One region of the Gracilibacillus salinarum genome, then DNA from elsewhere that is predicted to be linked to it. Evidence: riboswitches for the same ligand, from Rfam matches in the RefSeq annotation. Region 1 holds a riboswitch; each other region holds the start of a gene.

Evidence for each region. Region 1 has a riboswitch for S-adenosylmethionine ahead of MUN87_RS10205 (bifunctional homocysteine S-methyltransferase/methylenetetrahydrofolate reductase). Riboswitches for the same ligand answer to the same signal wherever they lie in the genome.
Region 2: it holds a riboswitch for S-adenosylmethionine, as region 1 does, so the genes downstream of both, MUN87_RS05595 (methionine biosynthesis PLP-dependent protein) here and MUN87_RS10205 (bifunctional homocysteine S-methyltransferase/methylenetetrahydrofolate reductase) in region 1, are expected to answer to the same signal.
Region 3: it holds a riboswitch for S-adenosylmethionine, as region 1 does, so the genes downstream of both, MUN87_RS21715 (PLP-dependent aspartate aminotransferase family protein) here and MUN87_RS10205 (bifunctional homocysteine S-methyltransferase/methylenetetrahydrofolate reductase) in region 1, are expected to answer to the same signal.

What each region holds. Positions count from the first base shown of each region.
Region 1 covers NZ_CP095071.1:2,196,012-2,201,563, reverse strand. The annotation lists gene metE (5-methyltetrahydropteroyltriglutamate--homocysteine S-methyltransferase) at 1-1,185, opposite strand, end outside; gene MUN87_RS10205 (bifunctional homocysteine S-methyltransferase/methylenetetrahydrofolate reductase) at 1,206-3,041, opposite strand; SAM riboswitch class I at 3,113-3,216, opposite strand; gene MUN87_RS10200 (nitroreductase family protein) at 3,386-3,949, shown strand; gene istB (IS21-like element helper ATPase IstB) at 4,796-5,552, opposite strand, start outside.
Region 2 covers NZ_CP095071.1:1,132,413-1,137,964, reverse strand. The annotation lists gene MUN87_RS05605 (sulfite exporter TauE/SafE family protein) at 1-361, shown strand, start outside; gene MUN87_RS05600 (aminotransferase class I/II-fold pyridoxal phosphate-dependent enzyme) at 718-1,893, opposite strand; gene MUN87_RS05595 (methionine biosynthesis PLP-dependent protein) at 1,894-2,979, opposite strand; SAM riboswitch class I at 3,056-3,157, opposite strand; SAM riboswitch class I at 3,322-3,423, shown strand; gene cysP (sulfate permease) at 3,546-4,643, shown strand; gene cobA (uroporphyrinogen-III C-methyltransferase) at 4,603-5,361, shown strand; gene MUN87_RS05580 (hypothetical protein) at 5,550-5,552, opposite strand, start outside.
Region 3 covers NZ_CP095071.1:4,680,338-4,685,889, reverse strand. The annotation lists gene MUN87_RS21725 (ABC transporter permease) at 1-567, opposite strand, end outside; gene MUN87_RS21720 (aliphatic sulfonate ABC transporter substrate-binding protein) at 598-1,605, opposite strand; gene MUN87_RS21715 (PLP-dependent aspartate aminotransferase family protein) at 1,630-3,426, opposite strand; SAM riboswitch class I at 3,528-3,633, opposite strand; SAM riboswitch class I at 3,707-3,823, opposite strand; gene MUN87_RS21710 (hypothetical protein) at 4,005-4,184, shown strand; gene clpP (ATP-dependent Clp endopeptidase proteolytic subunit ClpP) at 4,991-5,552, opposite strand, start outside.

The DNA.
Region 1 (5,552 bases):
TTCAGGCGTTTGGTTGCGGTATTCCGATTGGTTTAACGCATCAATGGCTTCTGTACTAGCAAGAAATGCTTCTTTGACAGTTTCTTTTCCATCACGAAGCGCAGTGGTCAATGTATGGAGCTCTGTCAATTTTTCATCGGCAAAGCTTAATCCGCCTTTGACTACATCATCCAGTTTCTCTTCCAACTGCTTGGTAACAGGTACATGTAATAGGGAAGAAGAAGGCTGAACAATGAGTGTATCAACCGCTGCTGCCTGTTTAACTTCTTCAAGCAGTTGATATTTTTCCTCTAAATCCGCTCGCCAGACGTTACGTCCGTTAATAATACCTGCGCCTAGAACTTTATCAGTCGGGAAGCCGAATTTTTGAATAAGGGATAAATTATCACCATGGACAAAATCTAAGCCAATCCCGCTTACTGGGAGCTGGATGACACGCTCGTAATGCTGAACTGTTTCAAAGTATGTTTGCAGGATGATTTGAATACCGTTGACATTCTGGGCAATCGTTTGATAAACATTTTCGACGATTTCTATTTCTTTTTCAGAAAGATTTGTACCTAATACGGGCTCATCGACTTGTACCCAAGTAGCGCCAGCATCTGCTAATTCCTGAAGTACTTGCTCATATAGAGGTAATAATTTGTTTACCCAGCTTTCTAATTCATCTTCCTGGTAACCTTTCGCTAATTTAACAAATGTAACAGGGCCAACGATAACTGGTTTTCCATCAATATCTAATTCTTGCTTCGCTTCTTGATAATAGTGAAGCGCGCGGTTTTCGATTAATTTTGGTTCGGTATCCTTCAGTTCAGGTACGATGTAGTGATAATTTGTGTTAAACCATTTAGTCATCTCAGCAGCAACAGCATCTTTCTCACCACGCGCAATAGCGAAATAAGTAGACAAAGCGGATGGATCATGGTGCTGGAATCTTTTTGGAATAATATTGAACGCAACCGCCGTATCTAAAACGTGGTCATAGAAAGAAAAATCGGCTACTGGGATTACATCGATACCTTGTTCCTTCTGCTTCTTTAGCGCTTTTAAACGTAATTGTTTCGTCTGATTTAATAAGGATGCCTCGTTAATATCACCTTTCCAGAAAGCCTCAATTGCTTTTTTCCATTCTCTTTTTTCTCCAATACGTGGATACCCTAGATTTGCGCTTAAAATAGTAGTCATTAAAAAAACTCCTTTTCGATTTATATTTTCGTTACAGCTTTGGTTTGCTGGTGTACATATTCTGTTAATTCGGCTGTCGCCGGATAGTGCATAAATGGTGTAATAATATAGATGCCGTGAAAGTATTGAACGGCTGTATCAATTAATTCTTTCGCAATATTGATTCCTTCTCTGCGGCTGTCCTCTTTGTTCTGATGCTGCTGCATGCGTGATCGAACTTCGTCTGACAGCTTCATGCCTGGTACTTCATTATGTAGAAATTCTGCGTTGCGATGAGAGGTGAGTGGCATGATGCCAATAAATATCGGTTTGTCAATGTGTTTCGTTAACCGGTGTAATTGAATGATTTGTTCATGATTAAAAATCGGTTGAGTGAGAAAATAATCAGCGCCATGCTTGATTTTTTTCTCCATCCGTTTTACTGCTTTTTCAAGGTTGGCAACGTTCGGATTAAAAGCTGCTGCCACTTGAAAATTGGTTTTGGTTTTCAATGAGCTGCCAGAGAAAGATAATCCTTGATTACATTGTTTGATCAATCTGGTTAATTCAAAAGACGTTACATCAAATACAGAGGACGCGCCTGGGAACCCGCCAATGCGTGTCGGATCGCCAGTGATGGCAAGAATTTCATCGAATCCTAATGTGTGCATGCCTAATAAGTGTGATTGCAATCCAATTAAATTGCGATCGCGGCAAGTTAAATGAATCAGCGGTTTTACCTTACATCCAAGCTCTTTCATTTTGACTGCCATGGCGACATTACTGATTCTTGGTGTAGCTAACGAATTGTCTGCTAATGTAATGGCATCCACACCGGCTTTTTCCAAGGCAAAGACACCTTCGATGAAGTCATTCGTATCTAAATGTTTTGGTGCGTCCAGTTCGACTATTACTGTATGATCCTGCCTGGCTTTATCGGCCAAAGTAGCATGTTGTGGCGGTGTTGCTTGTTGTTCAGGTGTGAACGTAATGGTTTTGACTTCTTTTTCTTTTAATGGTGTTAAATCTTTAACACCATCTTTAAAAGCACGGATATGCTCAGGTGTCGTACCACAACAGCCACCGAGTAACCGGACACCTTGATCACGGAAGTCTTTGGCACACTGTTCAAAATATTGGGTGCGTTCGCTATACACCAATTTCCCGTTTTCATAGGCGGGCAGGCTGGCATTCGGATAAGCAGCCAGGTATGCTTTTTCTAATAAAGGCACAGATTCCAATGCTTTAAGCATGTAATATGGCCCAAGGTGACAATTGACACCAACGACATCAGCCCCTGAATCTTCCAATTTAGCTAATGCATAGGGAAGGCTGATACCATTTTCCAAAACGCCCGGTTCATGCATGGAGACGTTAGTAATGATTGGTATATTCGTCTCTGCACGGGCAATTTGTAATGCTTCCTGGATCTCTTCGAAGTCATAATAGGTTTCAAGTAGAATCCCATCAACACCTTCGAGTAAAAGGGTGAAGAGCTGTTCCTTGAAACTGCGGACAATTTCTTTCCGCGAAGCTACTAACTTTTGTACACCTCGTATACCACCCATTGTACCGAGTACGGCCGCCTTATCGCCTGCTGCACTTTTGGCGATTTTGACCGCTTTGGAATTAATATGATGGACACGATCTTCCAATCCGAAGCGTGTCAGTTTAATATAATTGGCACCATACGTATTGGTTTGAATCACTTCGGAACCGGCATCAAGATAGGATTGATGCACACGTAAGATGTCATCTGGATGACTTAAGTTGTACGATTCAAAGCATCGATCAACACCATGAGCATAGAGCAGGGTGCCGATCGCGCCATCTGCCACAACCAAACGATCTCTTAAACTAGTAAGAATGTCTGGCAAGGAGAATCACCTCTTTTCTGCAAAATAAAAAATCCCCGTCTACTTAAAGACGGAGATAGATTGGTAAATGTCTCTCATCTTCAAGCTTTGCGCTTGCTGGAATTAGCACCTTGTCATTAATATGACGGTTGCTGAGGTATCGTCAGGCCAGTCCCTCCACCTCTCTGGATAAGAAAGTATGTAATTGTTAGTAACTTTTGTAAGTATATTACATTAAAAACAATTCAATTACAAGTATTTTTTGGAAAAAGTTTCAGAAAATTTAGTTTGCTTGACAGTATACACAGCTGTGATAAGATTAAAATAGTTGAAAATGATTATCATTAACAGAGGGGAGAGCCTTCATGAGTTTACAACAGTTAATTAAAGAACGCCGCTCAATCGGCTCGTATTTAGATAAGGAAGTGTCGATAGAACAAATAGAAGAAATGTTGGAGACGGCTGTTTGGGTACCCAATCATAAAATGACAGAACCTTGGCGTTTTGTATTTCTGCAAGAGGAAACAAAACAAAAATTAGCCGAAATTAATCGGGAAGTGGCAAAAGCAAAAAGCCATAATGCTTCAGAAGAAGATCTGAAAGTGATAGGTGATAATGCATATCAAAAGGTGATGAATGTACCTTTTATTTTCTTTGTCATTAATACATTACACAAACAGGAAAAACTTCAAGAAGAAGACTATGCATCCTCAAGCTGTTTACTGCAAAACTTCAGTCTATTAGCCTGGGAGCAGGGCTTAAGCGTATTTTGGAAGTCTGGTAAATTGGCATTCTGTGAGGAGACAGCAGCATTAATCGGTTTGCAGGACAATGAACGTGTGGTAGGACAAATTCATGTCGGTTACCCATCCAAATCCCAAACACCAGTACCAAGAACACCAGCCAAAAACCGCATCACGATTTTATAATACAACAGGAGGGAAGTTTCCCTGTTGTATTTTTTTATGTGTCAGGAAAGTATAAATTTTAGGCTATATGATGTTTCGCTGACAGAATCGGCCACGTCCGGCTCCAGCGCCCAGAGACTAGGCGACTTCGCGAAATCGCCCTACGATAAGTCATCATCGATTCGCAAGTTCACCGTGATTCCTTTATCTCAGTTGATTCGCTCCACTCGCTACGTCTCTAAACGGGCGCTTGCGCCTTTGTTCTGTGGCAGGAAAATTTTAGCGATAAAGAAGCGCGATGTAATGAAAGTCTTGAATGTAGCAAGTATAGGAAAAACTACGGTACTTGCTGATAAGAATGAAAAATAGATAATTCCTCTCAGTAGCGAGATAAGAAAGGAGCCAAAAGTAGTGAGAGGTAGTGCGAGATTTGTACCGTTTATTGAGAAAGGGACCAAAAGTAGTGAGAGGTAGTGCGAGATTTGTATCGTTTATCGAGAAAGGGATCAAAAGTGGTGTGAGGTAGTGCGAGATTTGTATCGTTTATTTAGAAAGGAACCAAAAGTGGTGAGGAGCAGTGCGAGATTTGTATCGTTTATCGAGAAAGGAACCAAAAGTGGTAAGCAGCGTAACAAGATTTGTAGTGTTTAAAAAGAAAGAAGACAAATGATGGTGTTTCCCAGGTGTTTGTTATTTATTTTAAGCAAAGAAAGTATATAAGTACAGTCGTAGAAGTAATCATGCTGAATAGGAGATAGGTAACTATAATATGGATTATGTCAACTAAGGCTGTATGGAAAACGGTCATTTTGAAATATTTTATCTACGTTGTGTATTTCGCAAGTGAAAAGTGAGCCAAATCGCAATTTAAATTTGAGCCACTTCCTCAGCACTTGTTTTTAGCCAATCCTCCGTTTCTTTCATTCTGAAAGAAGGCCCATTCATGTTTAACACATGTGATTTGTGTGTTAAACGGTCTGTTAATGCGGCAGTAAGTACTGGATCGTGGAAAATCTCCTGCCATTTTAGAAATGACAGGTTGCTTGTAATAATGGTTGATTTCCTTCCTGCTCTTAACGATAGGTGAGAAAATAATAATTCTGCACCTTCTTTGTCAAATGAGATATAACCTAATTCATCGAGAACAACCAAATCATATTTTTCAAATTTCAATTCAAATGATCGCAGTGTTCTCTCCGAACGATGTTCCTTAAGCTGGTTAATTAACGAGGGTACCGTCGCAAAAAACACTCTATATCCAGCTAAGCATGCTTCCATACCTAATCCTATGGCAATATGTGACTTACCTGTACCTGGTGATCCTGTAAGAATGACATTTTGTCCTTCCGTAATAAAATCCAAAGTTTTTAGAAACGGTAATTTTTGTTTTGCTTGACTTGGCAATGCCTCTACGATTAATTCTTCTAATAGCTTTTTCTGCGGGAAATTAGCTGCACGGATTCTGTTTTGCTTTGCGCGTACTAACCGATCACTTTTCTCCTGTAAAAGAACTTGCAATAAAACTTCATAGGCTTGTTTTGGATTTTGAAAATCTGTTTCCTCCTGTACCATTTTCCGAATGCTTGGTAAACGTAATTCTTTACATATCTCTACAATTTGCTGC
Region 2 (5,552 bases), 1.1 Mb from region 1:
CCCAGAATCCAGGCTCTTTACTTTCCTAATGGGGATAACAGCTGGTTTTGCCACTATGATTGGTAATGCGGCTGGAGGGGTTATGGCGATTTATCTGATTGTGAAAGGGTTACCGAAGAAAGAATTCGTCGGTACCGGCGCATGGTTCTTCTTATTTGTGAATCTAGTGAAATTACCTTTTTATTTATCATTAGGAATCGTTACATGGGAAACATTATCGTTTAACAGTAAGCTTATCCCAGCCATCATTATTGGGGCGCTAATAGGAGTTAAGGTAATCAAAATCATGCCGCAAAAAGTGTTTCAAGTACTTGTATTAGTATTTGCTGCATTGGGTGCTATTCGGTTGATCATGGGATAAGGGTGACTGGGCGGATTATGATAGGATTTTTTAACAACGGAAAAGCTCTACGTAGTGAAAATTTAGTATTACTAAGTAAAAGAAAAACTCGGCATTCGCTAATAGATGAAGCGAATGCCGAGTTTTTTCATAAGTCAAGAAAGTATAAATTTTAGGCTATATGATGTTCGCTGACAGAAACGGCCACGTCAGGCTCCAGCGCCCAGAGACTAGGCGACTTCGCGAAATCGCCCTACGATAAGTCATTATCGATTCGCAAGCTCACCGTGATTCCTTTATCTCAGTTGATTCGCTCCACTTGCTACGTCTCTAAACGGGCGCTTGCGCCTTTGTTCATGTATCCAGTATGTCTTGGATTATTTTGAAATTGATTCTTTCACACTTGCTTTCAGACTGTTGGTGATGTCTGCTAGTAAATCGTTGACGTCTTCTACCCCTACCGATAAGCGGAATAATCGATCACTGATACCTCTGGCTTCTCTTTCATGTGGAGGCATTGCTGCGTGTGACATGGTGGCCGGATGGGACAAAATTGACTCGACTGCACCTAAACTGACAGCGAAGACAGGTATTGTCATATTGCTTACAAATTGTTCTGGATCGATTTGTTCGTGTAAAGTAAACGAAAGTACAGCTCCTGCGCTTGTAGATTGGCTGGCATGGATGTCTGCTCCAGGATGGTTCTTCAATCCAGGATAATAGACATGTTCAATGCCTTCGAGTTCTGTTAAGTTAGATGCAATTTTTTCTGCTGAACTGGCGCTTTTTTGAAAACGTGGTTCTAAGGTTTTCATTCCTTGCAGTAATTGATAACAATCCTTTGCACCTAAGATAGCGCCGTACGTATTTTGGACAAATTTCAGTCTGCCAGCGAGTTCTTCGCTTTTTGTCACAGCTAAGCCCGCTACAATATCACTGTGTCCGGATAAGAATTTTGTAGCACTGTGTAACACGATATCGACACCTAAGTCTAAAGGCTGCTGATATAAAGGTGTCATAAAAGTATTATCCAAATAAGTGAAACAGTCGTTTTCTTTCGCTAATGATACAACAGCACGAATATCTGTTATCTGTAATAAAGGATTAGCGGGTGTTTCGATGTATATCACTTTCGTGTTTGGCTGGATTGCTTCTTCCACCTCTATTATATTTGTCATGTCGACAAATGTATGATCAATCGAAAATTGCGCTAATAATTTGGTGACAAACCTGAAGGTACCACCATATACATCTTTACTGATGACTATATGATCTCCTGTTTCTAACAGCATAAAGGCAGAAGATATAGCCGCCATTCCGGAAGAGAACGCAAAGCCGGCAATTCCATTCTCCAACTTGGCAATCGTTGCTTCAAGCTGATCACGAGTTGGATTACCTGAGCGGCTGTAATCATATGGACCGAATTCGTGTAACTCTTGCTGGTGGTAAGTGGAAGATACATAGATTGGCGGATTTACTGCTCCTGTATATTTTTCATGATATCCTTGCTGATTTCCTCCATGTGCTAGTAACGTTTCTTTTTTATGTGTCATTTATTTCCCTCCTAATGCTTGGTCTAAATCTGCTTTAAGGTCTTCGATATTCTCAATCCCTACGGAAAAACGTAGTAATGTGTCGCTAATTCCACGACGCTCTAATTCATCTTTGGGGATATCCGCATGTGTCTGGGTGGTTGGATAGGTGATGAAACTCTCCACACCACCGAGACTTTCGGCAAAAGAAATGACTTTTAATTGTTCGAGAAATGGTGCAATTAAACTGTTATCAGTAACCCGAAAACTGATCATTGCTCCTTTGCCTGGATATAAGACATCATTCACTTGACTGTGCTCCCGCAGGAAAGCTGCTAAAATCTGAGCGTTTTGTTGTTGACGTTCTAAACGTAACGTGAGGGTTTTCATACCTCTAATCAGTAACATACTATCCAGGGGAGATAACACGGCTCCTATCGCATTATGTAAATAGAAGAGCTTCTCGCCAAGTTCATGGTCCTTGACGACGACAAGTCCAGCTAAGACATCGTTATGCCCGCCAAGGTACTTCGTTGCAGAATGTATTACTATATCTGCACCTTCCGTCAATGGCTGCTGTAAGTATGGCGTATAGAACGTATTATCGACAATTAACAGGACATCATGCTTTTTGGCAATGGCAGCCATATACTGGATGTCAATCTCCATTAATAATGGATTAGTTGGAGTTTCGATAAAGATTGCTTTCGTATTTTGGGTGATATGTCGTTCCATATTCTCTGGACTGACATATACTGGTGTAACACGATAAGATTGCTGCAAGTGTTGAAATAATCGGTAACTGCCACCGTATATGTCTTCCGTTACGAGAATCTCGTCTCCATGTTTAAATAAGGAGAACACTAATTGGATGGCCGCCATACCTGAAGAACAGGCAAATCCTTGAACGCCTTTCTCCAGTGACGCAATTGCTTCTTCGACAATTTCCCGTGTGGGGTTGGCGGTACGCGTATAATCGTATCCAGTCGACTGTCCAAGCGTTGGATGCTGATACGCAGTAGATAAATAGATTGGTGCTTCTACTGCACCTGTTCGTGGATCTTTTCTGTTGCCAATTTGGGCAAGAATAGTTTCAATTTGATTCATATTATGTACATCCTTTCTATAAATAAAAAAAGAGGTCTTCGATAAGTAGAAGACCTCCTTTATATCAGGCAGCATTCTCTTATCTTTGGCAAAAACCATCTGGAATTAGCACCATACAATATGCTTGCTGGTTGCTGAGGTATCATCGGGCCAGTCCCTAAACCTCTCTTGATAAGATTATATTTTTAATGGAAAATTAATACATTAATTGTACCTTATTTAGGAAGAAATTACAACAGTAATACAAAAAAATATTTTTATGGAATCCATTGACAATCCTTGTTCTATCTATTATAGTAAGTACAACACAAATTCAGTGGAAAATTATGAAAATAGTATAGCATCTTATCGAGAGAGAAGGAGGGAACTGGCCCTGTGAATTCTCAGCAACAGGCTTTATACGCACTGTGCTAAATCCAGCAGGTATATCTTGACAGATAAGTGGAACAGCCTCCTACTTCATCGTCAAGTAGGATTTTTTATAGGTATTAATCCGAGTTTTCAGATGGGTAATAGTGTAATAGTAATAAAATTTGACAGACAATAGCTGAAAGTTGGGATGAAAGATGTTAACGATAGTAGCGGTTTTAGCTGCATGTTTGTTTGCTTTTAATATTGGAGCAAGCGGATCAGCAGCAAGTATGAGTATTGCTTATGGATCAAAAGTAATAAAAAAGCGGAAGCATGCATTATGGATTGCTGGAGCAGGTGCCATAACAGGTGCTGTTTTAGGAGGAGAGCATGTAACGAAGACGCTCGGTAAAGGAATTATTCCGGAATCAATATTGGATGTGAAAGTAGCCTGTATTATATTAGTCGTATCTGCTTTCACATTACTCATTACAAATTACATCGGCATCCCGCTATCAACTAGTGAAGTGACTGTAGGAGCTATTATTGGTGTTGGGATAAGCTATCAACAATTGCATTTCCAGAACATATTGATGATTGTTTCATTCTGGTTGATTGTTCCTTTAGCAGCTTTTTTGATCACATTATGCTTAGAAAAATTAAGAAATAAAATTGCCAAACGATTTACGATTCGGCCACCGGTAAAGGTATTAGCCTTTTTATTGATTATAACTGGTGCGATCGAAGCAGTTGCAGCCGGAATGAATAATGTTGCAAATGCATTAGGCCCGCTAGTGGGGGCAGGTATTGCATCTATGGAAACAGGCTTACCATTAATGGCGCTAGTTGTAGCGTTGGGAAGTATTTTTTTCGGTGGCAGAGTGATCGAAACCAACGCAAAAAAGATTACTTCCTTGTCACTGGGAAATGGTGTTGTCATTTCAGGAGCTACTGGTGGACTCGTCATTGGTGCTTCGTTACTCGGTATTCCGATTCCGATGACACAGGTAACGACATCCGCGATTGTAGGTATTGGAGCAAGCAAAGATGTTTCCTCCGTTTGGAAGCAAAAGGTGATTCATCAAATTGCGAAAGTATGGGTCACTTCACCGATTGTCTCTCTAGTTATCTCTTTTATATTGACAGAGATTCTTGTACAACAAAGTTTTGAACAGGTCGTATTAGTAGTATTAGCGATCGTAGCAACTTATATTTTAGTAAGATACAGAGAAAAACCTGCAAAAGCAATGACAGGAAAAGGATGGGATCAACATGGGGAAAGTGTATTTAGTGGGAGCCGGACCAGGAGATGAAGAATTAATTACAGTAAAAGGCGTTCGAGCGATTAAAGAAGCAGATGTGATTCTGTATGATCGACTCGTTAATCATTCATTATTAGATTATGCCAAAGCAGATGCTGAACTGATTTTTTGTGGAAAGATGCCTCGAAAACATGGATTGATACAAGAAAAAATAAACGAGCAATTGATTTACCATGCCGGAAAAGGAAAAACGGTTACGAGATTAAAAGGAGGGGACCCCTTTATCTTCGGACGTGGAGGGGAAGAAGCACTGCATTTAGAAGAACATCAAATAGCGTACGAGGTAGTGCCAGGCATTACGTCTGCTATAAGTGCTGCTGCTTATGCAGGGATCCCGCTTACCCACAGGACAATCAGCGGTTCAGTCAGCTTTATCAATGGTTCTGATCCAGATGGAAAAACCGATGAAGAATGGCGTCACTTAGCACTGGGTGCTGATACACTTTGTTTTTATATGGGTGTGAGAAAATTTCCGATTATTTGTGAGAAATTAATGCAAGCTGGTCTGAAAGAAACAACGCCAGTATCGATCATTCACTGGGGAACATTCTCGCATCAAAAATCAATTGTAGCTGATTTGATTACGGTATCTGACAGGTTAGATGAGATTAGTAATCCGTCAATGATAGTAGTTGGGGAAGTCGTACGATTAAGAGAAAAAATCCGTTGGTTTGAAGAACAGAAGGAATCGATTCAATCTTTCAGTTAAAAAGGATGACTAGTGATTTTATCATTACTAGTCATTTTTTTGATAAGTCAAGAAAGTATAAATTTTGGGCTATATGATGTTCGCTGACAGAAACGGCCACGTCCGGCTCCAGCGCCCAGAGACTAGGCGACTTCGCGAAATCGCCCTACGATAAGTCATCATCGAATCGCAAGCTCACCGTGATTCCTTTA
Region 3 (5,552 bases), 2.3 Mb from region 1:
GTTTAGTCCGTACATTTTACCGACCTCGATTAATTTACGGTCAACACCAGATATGCCACTGACAATGTTTAAATAGACAGGGAAAAATACCCCAACAGCAATCATGGTAATCTTAGAGGTCTCTCCAATACTTAACCACAAAATAAATAATGGTACCCAGGCTAAAGAAGGAATGGAACGAAACGCCTGAATCATTGGATCTAACAGCTGTTCTGCTGTTTTATAAAAACCAACCACTGAGCCAAGGATAACTGCCACGATTGTACCCACTATAAAACCAGCAAACACACGATAAGTAGTAATCCAAATATGCCCCCATAACGATCCGTCTTCGGCCAGACTGATAATTTTGTCAACAATAGCTGTTGGTGCCGGCAGCTGGTTAGAAGGGACCACACCAGCGCGGCTCAAAAGCTCCCAGATTACTATTAGGATGACTGGAATAATACTCCCTAACAGAATCGTACGGAACAGTGAATCATTTGACCTTTTGGCTGCTTCACGATTACCTCTTCCTTTTGATTGTAAATACCCGGCCGCTGCTAATTGATTCTGATCCTTTGCCATAAGCTCTGCCCCTCCTATATCCGACCTGCCCTACTGCTCAATGACAGTTTCAGCGTATTCTGGATTAATTAATTCATTTGTCAGCGCTTCAATATCTGCATCTTTATTTATGGCATCAGCCTGCTTTAGTATTTCTCCTGCAGCTGAAATCGCATCAATATGTTGCTGTCCTGGAACCGGGTTCGAAAAGTCGGTTCGCTCTACTAATTGCACTTTTGCCACATCCACACTGATATCTGCTTCCTCAGCCAGTAATTCTGCCGCTTCTTCAGGATTATCGAGAATCCATTGACGAGCCTTTTCATATAGCTCAATCACTTGTTCCACATATTCCGGATGCGCTTCGGCAAATTCTTCCCGCACATTTAAGAATCCATAAGTATTTAAATTAATATCTCTAAAAAATAATTGCGTGTTTGATTCTAATTCATGTTTTGCCATGTGAGGATCAAGACCAGCCCAAGCATCGACATCACCATTAACTAATGCATTTCCACCATCTGCATGCTGCAAGTTTACTAATTCGATATCATTAACGGTCATCCCAACGGAATCTAAAGCTCTTACCAGAAATATATATGGATCCGTTCCAAGCGTTGCTGCTACTTTTTTGCCTTTTAAATCTTCAATCGTTTCTATTCCCGATCCTTCTTTAGTCACTAATGCCGTCCACTCCGGTTGAGAATATACGTAGACATTCTCCAGCGGTACACCATTTGATTCTGCTATAAGTGCTGCTGCACCTGCTGTCGAGCCAAAGTCAACACTATCACTATTCAAAAATTCAATCGCTTTGTTACTCCCTTGACTTAATGTCCAGGATACATCAATATCTTCCTCAGCAAATGCTTCCTCTGCCCAGCCAAATTTCTTTAACACCAAACTGGTTGGCGAATAGTAAGCATAGTCCAATCTGATTTCAGACGGTTTTGTTTCAGCTTCACTGCTGGATGAACATCCAACAGCGAAGAAAACAATAATTCCGAAAACGGCAATCGCAAGAAAACTTCTGAAATCAATTAGTGGTGCTTTACTCATGATTTTGCCCCCTTATTTTCTTGTTTAAATTTCACATGCATAAGTCGAAATGGTACCTCTTAAACGTTGTGCTTCTTTATACGTACAACGGTTATGGACAACTTGCAGACCACCTTCTAAAGCTACTTGTTCTGCTTTCGGTGATACTACACCTTCTTGCAGCCAGAATACTTTTGGATTCACTTCGATTGCTTCTTTGGCAATTTCGATAGCTGCATCAGGACTGCGGAACACTTGCACAATATCGATATCCACTGGAACACTCTTAAGATCAGGATAGGCTTTTTCACCTAGAATCTCTGTTTCTCTCGGGTTTACCGGTATAATTTTATAGCCTAGACGTTGCATTTTTCTAGCAAGACGATAGCTAGGTCGTGCTTCTTTTCCACTTAATCCAACGATTGCTAGTGTTTTTTGACGAGTTTGCTCTTCACCATTTTCCTGATAACGTTCATATGGTGAATTCAATGCCCATTTAATGATACCTTCGTCATTAACAACAATTTGTTTTTCTTTTTCCGTTCCGATTCCCGTTGCTTTTACTAGGGCTTGATCTAAGTCGTTTTGAATATCACGGATCGATTCAATACCAACAGATAAACGCACTAATTCTTCGGATACACCTGTTTTATCCAGTTCTTCTTTTGTTAATTGCTGATGTGTAGTCGATGCCGGGTGAATAATTAAGGATTTAGCATCCCCTACGTTTGCTACATGTGACCATAGCGCTACATTGTTAATCAAGTCGCGTCCAGCGTCACGTCCTCCTTTAATTCCGAAGACGATAATCGACCCAAAGCCGTTATTCAGAATACGCGTTGCCAGTTCATGAGACGGATGGTTTTCCAAGCCTGGATATCTCACCCATTCTACCGCTTCATGCTGGTGTAAATATTCCGCTAATTCCTGGGCATTACGATTATGTCGTTCCACTCTTAAGTGAAGTGTTTCAAGCCCTTGCAATAGCTGGAAGGCATTGAATGGACTTAAAGCAGCACCAAAATCTCTTAACAGCTGGACGCGAACCTTCGTTATAAAGGCTAATGTACCAAAGTCAACCGCATAACGGATACCGTTGTAACTTGGATCTGGTTCTGTAAACGCTGGATATTTTTCTGAATTCCAGTTAAATCTTCCTCCGTCGACAATTACACCACCAATGGAAGTACCATGACCCCCGATCCATTTTGTTGCAGAATGAACGACAATGTCCGCTCCTAATGTAATCGGCTTACAACCAAATGGGGTTGCGAAGGTGTTATCAATTATTAAAGGAATTCCCGCATCATGAGCAATATCTGATACCCTTTCTATATCTAACACTTGTAAACCAGGATTCCCAATAATCTCACCGTAAACAGCTTTCGTATTTTCGTTAATCGCTGCTTTAAAGTTCTCTGGATCGGTTGGATCGACGAATTTTACGTTAATACCGTATCTTGGCAACGTTATATTAAACAAATTATACGTACCACCATATAAGTTCACACCTGCTACAATTTCATCACCTGCACTAGCAAGATTCAAAATCGAAAGCGTGATGGCAGACATCCCGGATGACGTGGCAACAGCTGCAACTCCATCTTCCAACAGCGCCATTCTCTTTTCAAAAACGTCTACAGTTGGATTACCAATTCGGGAATAAATATTTCCAGGCTCATCCAGTGCAAATAACCGTTCCGCATGCTCTGTATCATGGAACACGTAAGAAGTAGATTGATAGATCGGCACTGCTCTTGATCCTGTTGTTGGATCTGGTGCCTGCCCGCCGTGTAAATGAATAGTTTCTGGATCATACGTTGAATGCTTGTAATTTGGCATGTTTATTTCCTCCCCAAGTTTTCAAAAAATTTAATCTTTTCTAATTATTAAAAAGCCTTCTTCATAAGAAGAAGGCTTTTATTAGCTATGCAGAAGTCTTCCTCTTATCTGTCAGGATAATACCTGCAGGAATTAGCACCTTTTAAGCATTTGCTTAATGGTTGCCGGGCATCATCGGGCCAGTCCCTCCGCCTCTCTGGATAAGAGTTTACCTATTTAGTTGTAATCATTAAAAAAATCTCGCTATTTGAGATAGAGAGACTTAACTAATGGCTTCGCTCTCTTATCTCTCCAAGCTTAAACGCTCAGTGGAATTGGCACCTGTATTAAGTGAACAGACACTTAATGGTTGCCGAGGCATCAAAGGGCCATGTCCCTCCACCTCTCTGGATAAGAATCTATTCAATTCCGAGTTGTTTACTTATGTTTATCATTTGTTAGATATACTTTAGCATGTTCTGAAAATGGTGTCAACAAATATTTTGAATATTATTAATTACCATAAAATGCCTGTGCGTCAAGGGGTTGCACCTTTTGACGCCGCTCGAAATACGATGTAACAGAAAAGGGTGACGGACATGGAGACGAAAGTAGATATACTTGCAGAAGCACTCCCGCTTTTAGATATCATCACGATGCTGCTGGTAGGTGAAGATCTTGTTACAGGACTGGTTTACGTACTAGTGATCAAGTGCGTTACAAAAGATGAATTAGTGAAAGTTTCTTTTATATTATTAATTATTGTGTTGAATGGCTGATGGTTACAGCTTGTCCGTTTGAAGCAATTTGGCTTGCTTAACATGGAAAAATAAAACCGGATAATTACAGCCAATCTTAATACAAATACCTGTAATACGGATTATGCAAAGTAAAACTCTCTAACATTGTAGTGATTTTGATAGATTTCATCTGCTTAGCAAAGCTCCGGAAATAGGCTCCGCGTCCTGTGGGCACGGCTTCAGCTAGGCTACTACCTGTAATACTTCTTTGCTGCCTTGTACCGAGGAAGCTCACTTCGAAGCAATACTTGCAGACACAGGCACAAATGAAGTGGATCTTCAGCTCGTGCTGATTCCACGGGAGTCTCCGCCTATTTCCTACGCTTAAGGAAGTGCTACAACGTATATAACAGCTAAAAGCAGTGATTCTAAGCATTATGTTATTAAATGCTGATATTTATGGATGCAATCAATATGCTAACTGATCCAAAGATTGTTGAGTAACTACGCTAGCGTAGGCCAACCAGGTAGGCGTTGAAGATCCACAACGTCTGCACCTGTGTCTACTAGTAATGTTTCGAAGTAGGCTTCCTCGGTGCAAGGCAGCAAAGAAGTAAATCAAGTAGTGGTCTAGCTCCATCCGTGCCTGCAGGACGCGAAGTGGTTGGTAGAAGGAATCCTGGCACATGTATCATTTCGAAATTATCAGCAAGCATAAAGCAGCTATACATAATCCGTATTATAAGAACTTGTATATTATTTTCTCAGTTTTAAGCCAAATTTTCTTTTAACATGTAAATAAAAAAAGTGGCGAGTTAAAACTTCGCCACTTTTTCTAGATTAACTTAATTTAAATCAGATGGTTTATGCTCCATTACTTTATCGATTAAACCATATTCTTTTGCACGTTCAGCTGTCATGAAATTATCACGATCTGTATCTTTTTCGATTACCTCTAGTGGTTGACCAGTGCGTTCCGCAAGAATTTGGTTTAGTTTTTTACGCATCTCGATAATACGATTTGCATGGATCTGAATATCAGACGCTTGACCTTGTGTGCCGCCAAGTGGCTGGTGAATCATAACTTCACTGTTAGGCAGTGCAAAACGTTTACCAGGCTCACCTGCTGCAAGTAGGAAAGCACCCATAGATGCTGCCATACCAATACAGATGGTAGAAACATTTGGTTTGATGAATTGCATGGTATCATAAATCGCCATACCCGCTGTAATGGAGCCACCTGGTGAGTTAATGTATAAAGAAATATCTTTATCAGGATCTTCTGCCGCTAAGAATAACAATTGTGCTACGATACTGTTAGACACGTTGTCATCAATGCCGCTTCCTAGCATAATAATTCTGTCTTTTAAAAGGCGAGAATAAATGTCATATGCACGTTCGCCTCGG